2 regions of the Pseudarthrobacter sp. 10T415 genome follow, and region 1 is predicted to be linked to the other one. Evidence: predicted binding sites of a transcription regulator. Region 1 holds the regulator's gene; the other holds the start of a gene.
What was found. Region 1 encodes HrcA, which represses chaperone genes, less so after heat shock. Its sites were predicted from a motif close to TTNGCACTCGNNNNNNNCGAGTGCNAA; they were not measured.

Region 1 (7,195 bases):
GCTGATTGCCGAGGGGCTGGTTGAGCCGGGCGCAGCATTCCGGGGGATGCTGGTCCTGACGTTGAAGGGCCGGCTCCTGGCCGACGCGGTGGTCCGCCGGATCCTGCCCGACTAACGCGGGTTTACCGGCCACGCCTGCGAGGTCAGGCTTGCTGCGGCTGGGAGCCGACGGGGACTACTTGATCCAGCGCAGGTTGAACTGGTAGCGGTGCGGTTGGCCGCGGTTGACGTGGATGCCTGCCGCCACCGAAAAGCACGTCAGTGCAATCCAGATCAATGTGGCGATCACGGCAAAAATGTTTCCGACCACGGGAATGAACACCAGGATGTTCGCCACTACCGCTGCGATGGTGGGAGGCAGGCTGAAGTTCAGGGCTTCCTTCGACTCCTGGGCCGTGAAGGGCCCGCGGTCGCGGAAGATGAGGAAGATCAGCAGGGCGGGGACGCATCCCAGGATCCCGCCGAAGTGTGCCAGGGTGGCCCACTGCCGGTCCTCGCTGGCCGTGAGCGGCAGCGCATTCGCGGGGACGCCGTGGTATTCGGAACGGCCGGTGCTGCTTTGGCCGTCCCTGTGCTCGCGTGCGTTTTCTGCCACAGTCTGTTCCTTCGAAAAGTGCAATTGATGCTGGGGATGCAGTTGATGCTTCGGGGCCCGCTGCGGATCGCGGGGGCCACCGCAGTATCAAGAATACTGGTGTTTGCCGGTCCGGCGTCCGTCAGGGTGCTGTGAGGAAGTCGATGACTTCCTCGACCCGGCCCAGCAGCGACGCCTCCAGGTCTGCGTAAGTGTGGACCGCACCGAGCAGTTTCTGCCATCCGAGCCCGATGTCCTCCTTAGTGGAGTGCGGCCAGCCGAACGCCTTGAGGATCCCGGTTTTCCAGTCCTGGCCCCGCGGTACTGACGGCCATTGCGGAATGCCCAGCACGGAGGGCCGGATGGCCTGCCACACATCCACGTAGGGGTGGCCGACAATCAGGACGTTGCCTGCAGCGCCAGGGCCGGCCATGACAGCCTCAGCAATACGGGATTCCTTGGAGTCCGGGACCAGGTGGTCCACCAGCACACCCAGCCGGCGCCCCGGCCCTGGCCCGAATTCCTTCACGGCGCCGGCGAGGTCGTCGATGCCATGCAGGGGTTCGACGACGATGCCCTCCACCCGGAGATCGTCTCCCCATACCTTCTCGACGAGTTCGGCGTCGTGCTTTCCTTCCACCCAGATGCGGCTCGCCTTGGCCACCTGTGCACGCTGGCCTGCGACGCGTACGGAGCCTGAGGCTGTGCGCCCGGCTGACGGACCGCCCGCTGCGGGCCGGGGTGCCGGTGGCATCAGCCTGATGGCACGGCCCTCGAGGAGGAACCCGAATCCCAGCCGGAAGGTCCGCGACTTTCCGCGCCGGTCCTCAAGGGCCACCACATGCATGCCGCCGGACTTTTCCACCCGGGTGACGGCCCCCACCCAGCCGGACTGTACGTCTTCGAGCACCATGCCCCGTTCCACGGGCACTTCAGGCAGTTGCGTACGCGCGGGAGCGGACATGTCCCGCGGGCCCCAGTTCCGGTAATCCATGGTCACTCCGCCTCGCCGTAGGTGCTGTCCCGGAATTTCGCCCGGAGCGGTACCAATGCTAACAACGGGCCAAGGCATAATAGACTGTTAGCACTTAGGCATGTCGAGTGCTAACAGTTCGAGTGCATGTTCGAGTGCGTGCAGACTGGCAGGAAGGAACGGGTGGCTTATCCACCCCGACTGGATGGAGGTGGAGTGTGAGTGAGCCGCGCAAGCTTGAAGTACTGCGGGCCATCGTGGAGGACTACGTCCACTCCCGCGAACCGGTAGGCTCCAAGGCCCTGGTGGAACGGCATCACCTGGGGGTTTCCAGCGCCACCATCCGGAACGACATGGCGGCGCTTGAGGACGAGGGCCTCATCACGGCGCCGCATACCAGTGCCGGCCGGATTCCCACGGACAAGGGTTACCGGCTGTTCGTGGACCAGATTTCGGCCGTGAAGCCGCTCTCGCAAGCCGAACGGCGCGCCATCCAGTCCCTCCTGGAGGGATCCGACGACCTCGACGACGTCCTCGACCGCACCGTGCGGCTGTTGTCCCAGCTGACCAACCAGGTGGCGGTGGTCCAGTACCCCCACCTCAGCCGGGCACTGATCCGGCACATCGAGTTCGTCCTGCTGGCCCCGCGCAAGGTCCTTGTGGTCCTGATCGCGAACAGCGGCAACGTGGAGCAGCGCGTCATCGACGTCGGGCAGGACCTCGCGGACGAAGCGTTGTCCGCGCTGCGTACCCGGTTTCTGGGAACCCTGGCCGGAACACCGCTGGCCCGGCTGCCGCAGGCCCTTCCCGCCGTCGTCTCCTCTGTCAGTCCGGGGGAGCGGCAGGCGGCGCAGTCGCTGGCGCACGCCCTGGAGATCCTTGCGCACAGCAGCCGCGAGGACCGCATGGTCATGGCCGGCACGGCCAACCTGGCCCGGTCCAATGTCGACTTTCCGCTGAGCATCGGCCCCGTGCTGGAAGCTTTGGAAGAGCAGGTGGTGATGCTGCGGCTGCTGAGCGACATGGCGCAGGACCACCGTGGCGTGGCCGTCAGCATCGGCCGCGAAAACCCTTACGACGGCCTGGCCGAGGCGTCCGTCGTGGCCACCGGCTACGGCCCGGACAGCGTGGCCAAGATCGGCATCCTGGGTCCCACCCGGATGGACTATCCCAACACCATGGCGGCCGTCAGGGCAGTTGCCCGTTACCTTTCCCGCATCCTGGGTCCCTGACCGGCCCGCCCCGGCACCACAGCCGCCGGGCCCGCACGGCAGTCCCACCGCAGGCAGTACAACAAGGAAGAGATACGAACTTTGAGCAGCCACTATGACGTCCTTGGAGTTTCACCGGAAGCCACCGGAGAAGAAATCAAAAAGGCCTACCGCAAGCTGGCCCGGACACTCCACCCCGACGTCAACCCGGGCGAAGATGCGCAGGACCGCTTCAAGGCGGTGACCCACGCCTACGAAGTCCTCTCCGACCCGCAGAAACGCCGGGTCTACGACACCACCGGCAACGAGAACGGCACTGACAATGGATTCGGCGGAGGAAGCTACGCCGGCCAGGGCTTTGCCTTCCAGGACATCTTCGACACGTTCTTCGGCGCCGGCGGATCGTCCGGACCCGCCTCACGGGTCCGCCGCGGCCAGGATGCACTCATCAGCGTCCGCATCGAACTGCGCGACGCCGTCTTTGGCGTCAACAAAAAGCTTGAGGTGGACACTGCAGTCACTTGCCCCACCTGTGAGGGATCATGTTGCCGCCCGGGGACGCACCCCGAACGCTGCGACATCTGCGGCGGCAGCGGCCAGGTCCAGCGCGCTGTCCGTTCCATCCTCGGCCAGGTCATGACCGCTGCACCGTGCGGCACCTGCGAGGGCTTCGGCACTGTCATCAAAGATCCCTGCAATGAATGCAGCGGCCAGGGCCGCATCCGGAGCCGCCGCTCCCTGACCATCAAGGTTCCCGCCGGCGTCGCAACCGGAACACGCATCCAGCTGACCGGGCAGGGCGAAGCCGGCCCCGCGGGCGGCCCCTCCGGCGACCTCTACGTGGAGGTCCGCGTCAACAACGACGCCACGTATGTGCGTGACGGCGACGACCTGCACGCAACCCTGAACATCCCCATGACCGCCGCGGCGCTGGGCACCGACGTCAGCCTGGAGACCTTCGACGGAACCCAGGACATCGACGTGAAGCCGGGCACCCAGTCCGGTGAAATCATCACCCTCCGCGGCCTGGGTGTCACCCACCTGCGCGGATACGGCCGCGGTGACCTGAAGGTGCACCTGCAGGTGGAAACGCCGGCCAAGCTCGACGCAGCCCAGGAGGAGCTCCTCCGGCAGCTTGCCAAGCTCCGCGGAGAACAGATCACCGAAGGCAAGCTCGCCGCCAGTGGCGGGATGTTCGCGAAGCTGCGGGACCGGCTGGGGAACCTGTAGCGGTGAGCAACCCTGTCTTTTTTACCTCCGCCGGATCCCTCGACGGGCTGGAGGAGGGCATGGAGTTTGTCCTGGAAGGGCCGGAGGCGCGCCACGCGGTTTCCGTAAAGCGCCTCGCAGCGGGTGAGGCCGTGGACATCGTCGACGGCGCCGGTACCCGTATGAGCGGGACGGTGTCCGAGGCCGCCGGCACCCGCCTCACCGTGCGGTGCGGTTCCCTGGTGGAGGAGGCCCGCCCCAGTGTCCGGCTGGTGCTGGTGCAGGCCCTCGCCAAGGGTGACCGTGATGAGCTTGCCATCGAGACCGCCACGGAACTGGGCATCGACGCCGTGATCCCCTGGCAGTCCGAACGTTCCATCGTCCGGTGGAAGGGTGACCGGGCGGCCAAGGCGCACGCCAAATGGCAGTCCGTGGTGGGCGCTGCGGCCAAGCAGGCGCGGCGGGCCTGGATCCCTGAGGTGCGTCCCGCCGTCGACACCGCTGCCCTTGCTGCAGCAGTGGAAGCCGCGGACCTGGCGGTCATCCTCCACGAAGACGCAGTGCGGCCGCTCCGTTCTGTCCTGGAAGGCTGGGACGATGCCAGCGGCGCAGGAACCCGTGAAGTGCTCCTTATCGTGGGCCCGGAGGGTGGAATCAGCCCCCGGGAGGTGACGCGCCTCTGCGACCGCGGAGCCGTCACGGCGCTCCTGGGCCACCACGTGCTGCGCTCGTCCACGGCCGGTCCTGCCGCCGTAGTGCTCTCCAGCGACATCCTGGGGCGCTGGGACGCTACCTGACCTTGAAGGACCGGTTGTCTTCGAACTGGTCCGGGCCGCCGTCAGACCCGGCCTGGGCCACCCTCAGCTCGTAGTCTCCGGCGGGCAGGGTCAAGGCCAGCGTGAATACCCCTGCCTGCCCCTGTTCCGATGACGCCGTGGTTTCGCCGGTGAGGAAGGGTGCCTTGGCGCCGTTGTCCCCGGTCCGCAGGATCTGCCAGCGAAGCTTGCCGCCCGCCGACGTGCTGCGTCCGGTGATTTTGACGCTGCCGTCCGCGACTTCGGAGCCTTGCTGGGGATCGATGATCCAGACAGGAGCAGCCAGGCCCGCCGTCCTGGTCATCAGGGCGCCAAGCTGGACCTGCCCGAAAGCCATGTAGTCGGTGTGGCCGTCCACCAGGATCCGAACCCGGATCTGCTGGCCGGAGTCGATCAACCCGGAACTGGCTGCGGCAGCAGTGGCCGTGTAGACGAGCTGCTGGACTGCCCGGGCTGCCATGTCCGCATCAAGGTTGCTGTTGAAAGCGTCCTCGGAGACATCGACGGTGATGACGTCCTTGCCGGAAATCGAGGTGGCCAGCTTGCCGGGATTCTGCCACGGGGTGAAGTAGTCAGGGTCAAGGGGTTTATCGGACATCATGGCACGCAGTGCGCGCGTTACCGGGTTCTCCTGTTCGGGTACATCCCGGAACTCCCGGTACAGGAAGACGTTGCTGCTGCTGCGGCCGATCCAGTAGACAGGCGCCTTGTTGGAGGACTGCGTGGTTTCCAGTGGGGCGCTGGTGGAGGGCGGCTCCGGGCTTCCCGTGGTGGCAGGCCCGGTCAGAAGGGTGCCCGTGGGGGAGGGGCCAGGTTCCGCAACGCAACCGGCAAGGATCGGCACGACCGTCAGGACGCCGGCCAGCATGATCGCGCGGGCGCGGCCCACGTGTCGACCTGCCCGGCGGGGCGCAACGGTATCCGGCACTTGTGCCTTTCCTTTCCTGTCGTGAGGGCCGTTCCCCGGTCGGCCCGATGTCACAGCCGTGGCTGGATTTCCAGCATTGCACAGCCCGGCGAAGCGATTTGCCCGGTTCCGGCCGTGGGGCACAACTGCAACGGGAACGATATGAGGACGATATGAAGTTGATACCTAATGACCGATCCTGCCGTGGCGCCTTTGGTGACTGCGCCCTGCTGCCTGTGGATGCCGAGGGCCCGTGGTTGTCCGGCTTTACCGGCAGGCGGGGTGCGCTGGCGTAAGATAAAAGGATCACGGAACGCAGAAACCAGGCACTGGTTTCCCGGGCCGGGACGACAGCAGAAACTACCTCGAGGGGACCACAGGCCTGCGGGCCAGCACCATGACTGAATCAGCCAACGGAAAGCGCCGGCTCAACACGGGAGAGGGCACTGCCGGGGAATTTCCCCACACCCTTCCCGGCGTCCGGACCGAGGTAGTCCTTTTCGACAATTCCGATCAGATGGTCCAGTCACTCGGCAGCCACGATGAGGCGCTGCGGTACATCGAGGAGCAGTTCCCGGACGTGAACTTCCACGTCCGCGGCAACGAACTTTCCCTCAGCGGCCCGGCCGGCGACGTTCCCCGGATCATGCGGCTCCTCCAGGAAGTCCGTGGCCTGGTGGCACGCGGCACCGTTATCACCCCCGCGGTCCTGCAGCAGCTGGTGGCACTGCTCCGGAGCCAGTCGCTCCAGAACCCCGTGGATGTGCTGACGCACGACATCCTTTCCAGCCGGGGCAGGACCATCCGGCCCAAGACGCTGAACCAGAAGAACTATGTCGACGCCATCGATGACAACACCGTCATTTTTGGCATCGGCCCCGCCGGAACCGGCAAGACGTACCTGGCCATGGCCAAGGCTGTGCAGGCGCTTCAGCAGAAGGAAGTCAGCCGCATCATCCTTACCCGACCGGCCGTCGAAGCAGGCGAACGCCTCGGGTTCCTGCCCGGAACCCTGAGCGACAAGATCGACCCCTACCTGAGGCCGCTCTACGATGCCCTCCACGACATGATGGACCCTGAATCGATTCCACGGCTCATGGCAGCCGGAACCATTGAGGTGGCTCCGCTGGCCTATATGCGTGGCCGGACGCTCAATGACGCGTTCATCATCCTGGATGAGGCCCAGAACACCACCCCGGAACAGATGAAGATGTTCCTCACCCGCCTGGGCTTCGGGTCCAAGATGGTGGTCACCGGTGACGTCACCCAGGTGGACCTGCCCTTCGGCACGCGGTCCGGGCTGCGGATCGTGGAGGAGATCCTGCACGGCATCGAAGGCGTGAACTTCTCCGTCCTTGATGCCGCGGACGTGGTGCGGCACCGCCTCGTGGGAGACATTGTCAATGCCTACAGCATCTGGGACGACAGGCAAAGGAACCGTGCCCGACAAACGGCCGGCCGGGAGAAGCGGGGGGAACACGCATGAGCATCGAGGTGAACAACGAA
Region 2 (7,195 bases), on a different contig from region 1:
GCGATCAGGTCCTCGTACTCGCCCGACTTGGCGTTGAAGCCGTTGTTGGTGTCGAGTTCGGCCACCTTGGCGGTGATGACGTAGCCGTCGAAACCGGCGTTCTGGGCGATCCAGCGCAGCGGCTGGACCAGGGCGCGGCGGACGATGCCGACAGCAGCTGCAGCGTCGCCTTCGAGCGCCTTGACGGCCGGGTCCTCATCCAGTGCCTTCAGGGCGTGGATCAGCGCGGAACCGCCGCCGGCCACGATGCCTTCTTCCAAGGCGGCGCGGGTGGAAGACACCGCATCTTCGATGCGGTGCTTCTTTTCCTTCAGCTCGACCTCGGTGGCAGCGCCAACCTTGATCACGCCGATGCCGCCGGCCAGCTTGGCCAGGCGTTCCTGGAGCTTTTCCTTGTCCCAATCGGAGTCGGTGCGGGTCAGCTCAGCGCGGAGCTGGGCAACGCGGGCGGAGACGTCCTCGGCCGAACCGGCGCCGTCAACGATGGTGGTGTTGTCCTTGGTGACGGTGATGCGGCGGGCAGTACCGAGCACCTCGAGGCCAACGGTGTCCAGGCTCAGGCCCAGCTCAGGGGAAACAACCTGCGCACCGGTGAGGGTGGCGATGTCCTGCAGCATGGCCTTGCGGCGGTCGCCAAAGCCGGGAGCCTTGACTGCCACCACGTTGAGGGTGCCACGGATGCGGTTGACGATCAGCGTGGACAGGGCCTCGCCGTCGATGTCCTCGGCGATGATGAACAGGGGCTTGGAGCTCTGCAGCGCCTTCTCCAGCAGCGGCAGGAATTCCTGCACGGCGGAGATCTTGCCCTGGTTGATCAGGATGAGGGCGTCCTCGAGGACTGCTTCCTGGCGCTCTGCGTCGGTGACGAAGTACGGGGACAGGTAGCCCTTGTCGAACTGCATGCCTTCGGTGAGGACCAGCTCGGTCTGCGTGGTGGAGGATTCCTCGATGGTGATCACACCATCCTTGCCCACCTTGCCGAATGCCTCGGCGAGCAGTTCGCCCACCTCGTCGCTCTGGGCGGAGATGGAGGCCACGTTGGCAACCTGGGTGCCTTCGACCGGACGGGCGTTCTCGAGCAGGCGGGCAGCCACGGCCTCAACCGAAACCTCGATGCCCCGCTTGATCTGGCCGGGAGCGGCGCCTGCGGCCACGTTGCGGAGGCCTTCCTTGACCAGTGCCTGGGCCAGGACCGTTGCGGTGGTGGTGCCGTCGCCGGCAACATCGTTGGTCTTGGTGGCAACTTCCTTGGCGAGCTGTGCGCCAAGGTTTTCGTAGGGGTCGTCCAGCTCGACTTCGCGGGCGATGGTGACGCCGTCGTTCGTGATGGTGGGTGCGCCCCACTTCTTGTCCAGGACGACGTTGCGGCCGCGGGGGCCGAGCGTCACCTTGACAGTGTTGGCGAGCTTGTCGATGCCGGCTTCGAGGGACCGGCGGGCAGCGTCGTTAAACGCAAGCTGCTTTGCCATGGTTGTGTCCTTTCAAGACAGAAACCCCGCGCAGCTGACCAGCATCAAGGCATGACCAGCGGCGCGGGGATCCGGAAGATTTACTTTACGACGATCGCCAGGACGTCGCGGGCGGACAGCACGAGGTACTCGGTGCCACCGGTCTTGACTTCGGTTCCGCCGTACTTGGAGTAGATGACTACGTCGCCGACAGCTACGTCGACCGGGACGCGGTTGCCGTCTTCGAAGCGGCCGGGGCCAACTGCGACAACTTCGCCTTCCTGCGGCTTCTCCTGCGCGGAGTCCGGGATTACCAGGCCGGAAGCCGTGGTCTGCTCGGCTTCGAGCGGGCGGACAACAATACGATCCTCAAGAGGCTTAATAGAGACCGACACTCGGACCTCTCCTTTTCGTCAGCAAATTCGTGGACTTGAAAGCCGTTTGCCGTGGCTGGCAACCGTCGTCGCGGTGCCGGCAGCAGCCAGGCTGGCAGCTCTTCATGTGTTAGCACCCTCCTAGGGAGAGTGCTAATGAAGACTCTAGGCCGGGGTTAGCACTCGGTCAAGGCGAGTGCCAGCCATTTCGTCATCGGAGAACACTTAGGCTGTACATTGAACCGGTGCGAGCCGCCTTCTTCCTGATCCTTGCCACCCTCTTCTGGGCCGGAAACTTCGTGGTGGGCCAGGCCGCCGTTCAGTCCATGGCCCCGCTGCAGTTGACGTTCTGGCGCTGGACACTGGCCGCCCTGCCGCTGCTGTTCCTGGCGCACGTGGTGGACCGCCCCAACTGGCGGGCAGTCCTCCGCCACTGGCCCACGCTGCTCATGCTCAGCGCGCTCGGCATGACCGCCTACACGCTGCTGCTCTACAGCGCCCTCCAGCACACGTCAGCACTGAACGCATCCCTGGTGACGGCCGCAAACCCGGTCCTGATCATGGTGCTTGCCGCGGTGCTGCTGAAGGACAGACCGCGGCCCTTGGGCTGGATCGGCCTGGCATTTGGCCTGGCGGGTGTCCTGCTGGTCCTCACCGGCGGGCAGCTGCAGCGGCTCCTGACCTTCTCGCTGGGCGCCGGCGAACTGCTGATCCTGGCGGCCATCACCGTCTGGGGCCTCTACACGGTCCTGGCCCGTCGCGTAGCCGTACCCGCCGTCACCTCCACAGCCCTGCAGGCGGCCATAGCGGCCGTTGTCCTGGCTCCTGTGGCCGCCGTGACCGGCGCAGGGTTCCCGTCCAGCCAGTCCGGGGCCTGGTCCCTGGCGTTCATCGCCATCTTCCCCTCGCTGGGCTCCTACCTGCTGTGGAACCTGGCGCTGAAGCGCACCAGCGCGGCAAATGCCGGAAACTACCTCAACCTCATCGCGGTCTTCACGGCGATCATCACCGTACTGCTGGGCCAGCCCATCACAGCGGCCCAGATTGCAGGCGGCGTCCTGGTGATTTCGGGGGTCCTGCTGACGGGTGCGGGCCAGCGCCCTCAGCGGCCGAGGTCGTCGAAGCCGACGTCCTCGCCGCCATCGGAGGCGTTGCCCCGGTTACGGGCCCGGTAGAGGACCACGGAGGAGGCGAGGACCACCAGTAGCGACGCCACCAGGAGGGCGATTCCTCCCGCCCGCGCACCGGAATACAGGCCGCGGATGTCCTGCGCTTCCTGCGTGTTGTCCTGGATGTTGTTACCGCCCACGGAATAGACAGTGGCGTTGAACGTGTCCAGGAAGAAGATGATGACCAGCAGCGCCAGGCACACCACTGCCAGCACCGCACCGGCGATCAACGCGGGCCGCGCGTACCTAGCCGGACCCTGGACCGGGGGCGGCTGTTCTCCGGACTGTTCGGGACCTGCGCTGTCAACCATGGGTTCAACACTATCGGCATCCCGCCGCAGCCCGGGGCACTAGGCTGGAACGCATGGCTCACGCTCCCCAGGACCAGATTGCACCACTGCTGACCCCCGAAGGATGGGAGTTGCTGGCGTCGCTGGGCCCCTACACCGAGGACGGGTCCTTCGCCCTGAACGGTGAACTCCGGAAGGCCGGCCACAGCCCCGAACTGGTGTCTGCCGTGCTCACCCAGTCCCGGCTCCGCACGAAGGCCGGAGCGAAGTTCGGCGAGTTCGCCCGGCAAATGCTCTTCACCCAGGCGGGGCTGGAACAAGCCACCCGCCTGAATGTTGCCGCCCGGCACGCCCAGCGGTTCGCCGCCGCCGGCGTTAGCCACGTGGCGGACCTGGGCTGCGGGCTCGGCGCCGATTCGCTGGCCCTCGCCTCCCTGGACATCGCCGTGACGGCAGTGGAGCTCGATGAAACCACGGCCGCGTGCGCCACGGTGAACCTCATCCCTTTTCCCAATGCGGCGGTTGTGCACGCCGACGCCACCTCGGTCCCCCTGGACGGGGTGGACGGCGTCTGGCTGGACCCGGCGCGCAGGGTCACCTCCACCTCCGGCACCAGGCGCATCTGGGACCCCGAGGCGTTCTCTCCCCCGTTGTCCTTCGTGGAGTCCCTTGCCGCGTCCGGGAAGGCCGTGGGCGTCAAGATGGGCCCGGGCATGCCCCACGATTCGGTTCCGCAGGGCTGCGAAGCGCAGTGGGTGTCCGTTGGTGGGGACGTCACCGAAGTGGCCCTGTGGTTCAACTCGGTCAGCCGGCCGGGGATACGCCGCGCGGCCCTGCTGCTGGGACCGCAGGGAGCGGCCGAGCTGACCAGCGGGGAGGATTTCGGGGAGGGCCCCGAGGCTCCGGTGGGCCCGGCTGAAGGGTACCTGTATGAGCCGGACGGAGCGGTCATCCGGGCAGGCCTCGTGGCCGACCTCGCGCTCGAACTGCGCGGGCACCTGCTGGACGAGCACATCGCCTACATCTGCTCGCCCGCCCTCGCAGATACCCCGTTCGCCCGCGCCTATAAGGTCCTGCGGGTGATGCCGTACAACGTCAAGGCGCTGAAGTCCTGGGTGAAGCAGGAAGGCATCACCGTGCTGGACATCAAGAAGCGCGGCACCGCCGTCACGCCGGAGGAACTCCGCAAGCAACTGCTGGGCGGCAAGGGCGCGGGCAACAGGAAGGGCGGCCGGACCGCCACCTTGGTCCTCACCCGCATCGGCGAGGACCGGGTGGCCATCGAGGTGGAGCCGGTCAAGCCGGCGTAGGCGTTACTGCGCGCGGGTAAATTCCTCGGCGGCCCGTACCTGGTCCGCCGTGGGACGCACACCGGTGTACAGCACAAACTGCTCCAGCGCCTGGATGGTGGCCACCTCAGCACCGGTGATCACCGGCTTGCCCGCCGCCCGGGCCGCCCGGATCAGCGGTGTCTCGGCCGGCAGCGCCACCACGTCGAAGACGAGTTTCGCGGCGTCGATGGCTTCTGACGGGAAGGACAGCGCATCGGCGTCCGCACCGCCTGCCATACCGATAGGTGTCACGTTGACAATCATGTCCGCCATGCCGCCGTCGAGCGCTGCACGCCAACTAAAGCCGTACTGTTCGGCGAGCGCCCGGCCCGCCGCCTCATTCCGGGCGATGACGGTGACGTCCGTGAAGCCTGCGTCGCGCAGCGCCGCCACGGTTGCTTTCGCCATGCCGCCGGCGCCCTGGACCAGGACCGAGTAGTCGGTGGGCACCGAGTTGGTGGCCAGCAGCTGCTCTATAGCCGTGTAGTCGGTGTTGTAGGCCTTGAGGTGCCCGTTTGTGTTCACGATGGTGTTGACGGAATCGATGGCTTTGGCCGAGGGGTCCATCTCGTCCACCAGCGCGATCACATCCTCCTTGTACGGCATGGACACGGCGCAGCCGCGGATACCGAGGCCCCGGACGCCGGCAATGGCCTGCTCCAGGTTGGTGGGCGCAAAGGCCTTGTAGATCCAGTTCAGGTCCAGCTGCCCGTACAGGTGGTTGTGGAAGCGCGTCCCGTTGTTGCTGGGCCGGGCCGAGAGGGAGATGCAGAGGGTCATGTCTTTATTGAGGATAGGCACCTGTCCATTAAACGCGGCCCGGGGAGCTTAGGCGCAGCCGCTGCCGGCAGGATAGGGCCCGACGGCGGCCGGCAGCTTTCCGGGGGCCGCCGCCCTTCCGGCCAGCACGGCGGCCAGCGCATCGAAGGCGGCGTCGGTCCGGCCGTACAGTGCAATCTTGACCGGAGCGGGGGAACCCTGCAGCGGCCAGGGGGCATCCAAAGTGACGGCGATGTCGCCGCCGGCGGGCGCGCCGCCGTACCCGATGAGGCTGACCAGTGGTCCCGAGCCGACGGCCAGGCCTGCGCGGGCGGCCGCGGCTTCAAACCGTTCCTTGTCGCCCGGTCCCCCGCCGGTTACCCGGACAGCGCCGGGGACCAGGGGTCCGCTGCAGTTGCCGGCCAGGATGGTGATGGCGGACCCGGAGACCTTGGCGGACAGTGCCGCGCCACTGCCTGCGGGGGCGGGCGCGGACCCCCTCCGCCCCTGCCAGATCATCATGGTGGCCACCCGGGTGGCGGCTTCGTCCAGCCGTTCCTTCGGCAGGGCACCGGAGGCCACAGCCTGGACTATTGCGGCGTGCGCCTGCGCTGCATCGGCCGGCATCAGGAGCAGGTCGGCCCCGGCGGCCAGGGCGGAAACGGCGGCGGAACCGGCCGGGTACTGCTTGGTGACGGCGCCCATGTTCAGGGCATCGGTCACCGCCACGCCCTTGAAACCGAGGCCACGCAGCGCGGCGTAGGTCCTGGACGAGAGCGACGCCGGCACGCCGGGTTCCAGCGCGGGCACGGCGATGTGCCCGGTCATCACTATCGGCAAGCCTGAGTCGACGGCTGACTGGAAGGGCTTCCAGTCCCGGCCGCGCAACTCCTCCACGCCGGCGTTCTGGAGCGGGAGGCTAAGGTGCGAGTCGGCGGTGACCGAACCGTGGCCGGGAAAGTGCTTGACGGTGGGCAGCACCCCGGCGGCCAGCATGCCCTGGGCGAAGGACACGCTCTGCGTCGCCGCAGCTGCCGGGTCCCCGGACATGGACCGGGCGCCGATGGTGGGGTCTTTGGGGCCGATGGTGACATCCGCGTCCGGCGCGAAGTCCAGGTTGAAGCCCAGCGGTGCCAGCTCACCTGCCACACCCTGCCCGGCGTCCCGCGTGAGGGCCGCGTTTCCAGCGGCACCGTAGCTCATGGGCGTTGGCCATTCGGTCAGCGGCGCTCCCAGCCTGGCCACGATACCGCCTTCCTGGTCCACGCCGACGATGCCGGGCCACGGGTCACCGTCAGCGGTGGTCGCCCGGGAGAGCCGCTGGTTGGCCGCCGTCATGGCGGCGACGTCCACTTTTCCCTGCGGGTCGCGGGGAACGTTGTCGCCCATGATGATGCTGCCGGCCAGGTGCAAACGTTCGATGGCGGCTGCCTGCGCTTCCACCTGCTGCCCGCCGTAGAAAGGAAGCAGGACCTGGCCGGCCTTTTGCTCTGGCGCCATGGCCGCCACGGCGGCTGCTGCCGCGTCCTGGTCGCGCTGCTGGGGGCCCCAGCCCAGGGGCAGGGAACCCGGATCAGGTGACGGGGACGCCGTGGTGGGGGCCGGCGTCGTACGCGGCGCTGCCGGGGACGTGCCGGGCGACGCCGATGCGGAAGCTGACGGAGACGACGCCGGCGTTGAGGGCGCAGGAGTGGGCGGCCCTGCCGTGCACGCGGCCAGGGCAGCAACGGACAAAGCCGCGATCAGGGGAAGGGTTTTGTGGGTACTGTCACGCAGGCGTTGGAACGGGGACATCAGTATGATGCTACCCCTGCGCTATAGACT

Region 2: the regulator HrcA is predicted to act here: its motif matches at 1,999-2,025, upstream of groES (co-chaperone GroES).

What each region holds. Positions count from the first base shown of each region.
Region 1 covers NZ_JBFTHJ010000001.1:244,230-251,424, forward strand. The annotation lists gene hemW (radical SAM family heme chaperone HemW) at 1-115, shown strand, start outside; gene AC1DBN_RS01150 (DUF4870 domain-containing protein) at 176-595, opposite strand; gene AC1DBN_RS01155 (DUF3097 domain-containing protein) at 717-1,568, opposite strand; gene hrcA (heat-inducible transcriptional repressor HrcA) at 1,766-2,779, shown strand; gene dnaJ (molecular chaperone DnaJ) at 2,861-3,988, shown strand; gene AC1DBN_RS01170 (16S rRNA (uracil(1498)-N(3))-methyltransferase) at 3,991-4,764, shown strand; gene AC1DBN_RS01175 (GerMN domain-containing protein) at 4,757-5,710, opposite strand; gene AC1DBN_RS01180 (PhoH family protein) at 6,087-7,175, shown strand; gene ybeY (rRNA maturation RNase YbeY) at 7,172-7,195, shown strand, end outside.
Region 2 covers NZ_JBFTHJ010000002.1:411,339-418,533, forward strand. The annotation lists gene groL (chaperonin GroEL) at 1-1,469, opposite strand, end outside; gene groES (co-chaperone GroES) at 1,550-1,843, opposite strand; gene AC1DBN_RS04690 (DMT family transporter) at 2,068-2,997, shown strand; gene AC1DBN_RS04695 (hypothetical protein) at 2,925-3,302, opposite strand; gene AC1DBN_RS04700 (THUMP-like domain-containing protein) at 3,356-4,591, shown strand; gene AC1DBN_RS04705 (shikimate 5-dehydrogenase) at 4,595-5,413, opposite strand; gene AC1DBN_RS04710 (glycoside hydrolase family 3 N-terminal domain-containing protein) at 5,441-6,871, opposite strand.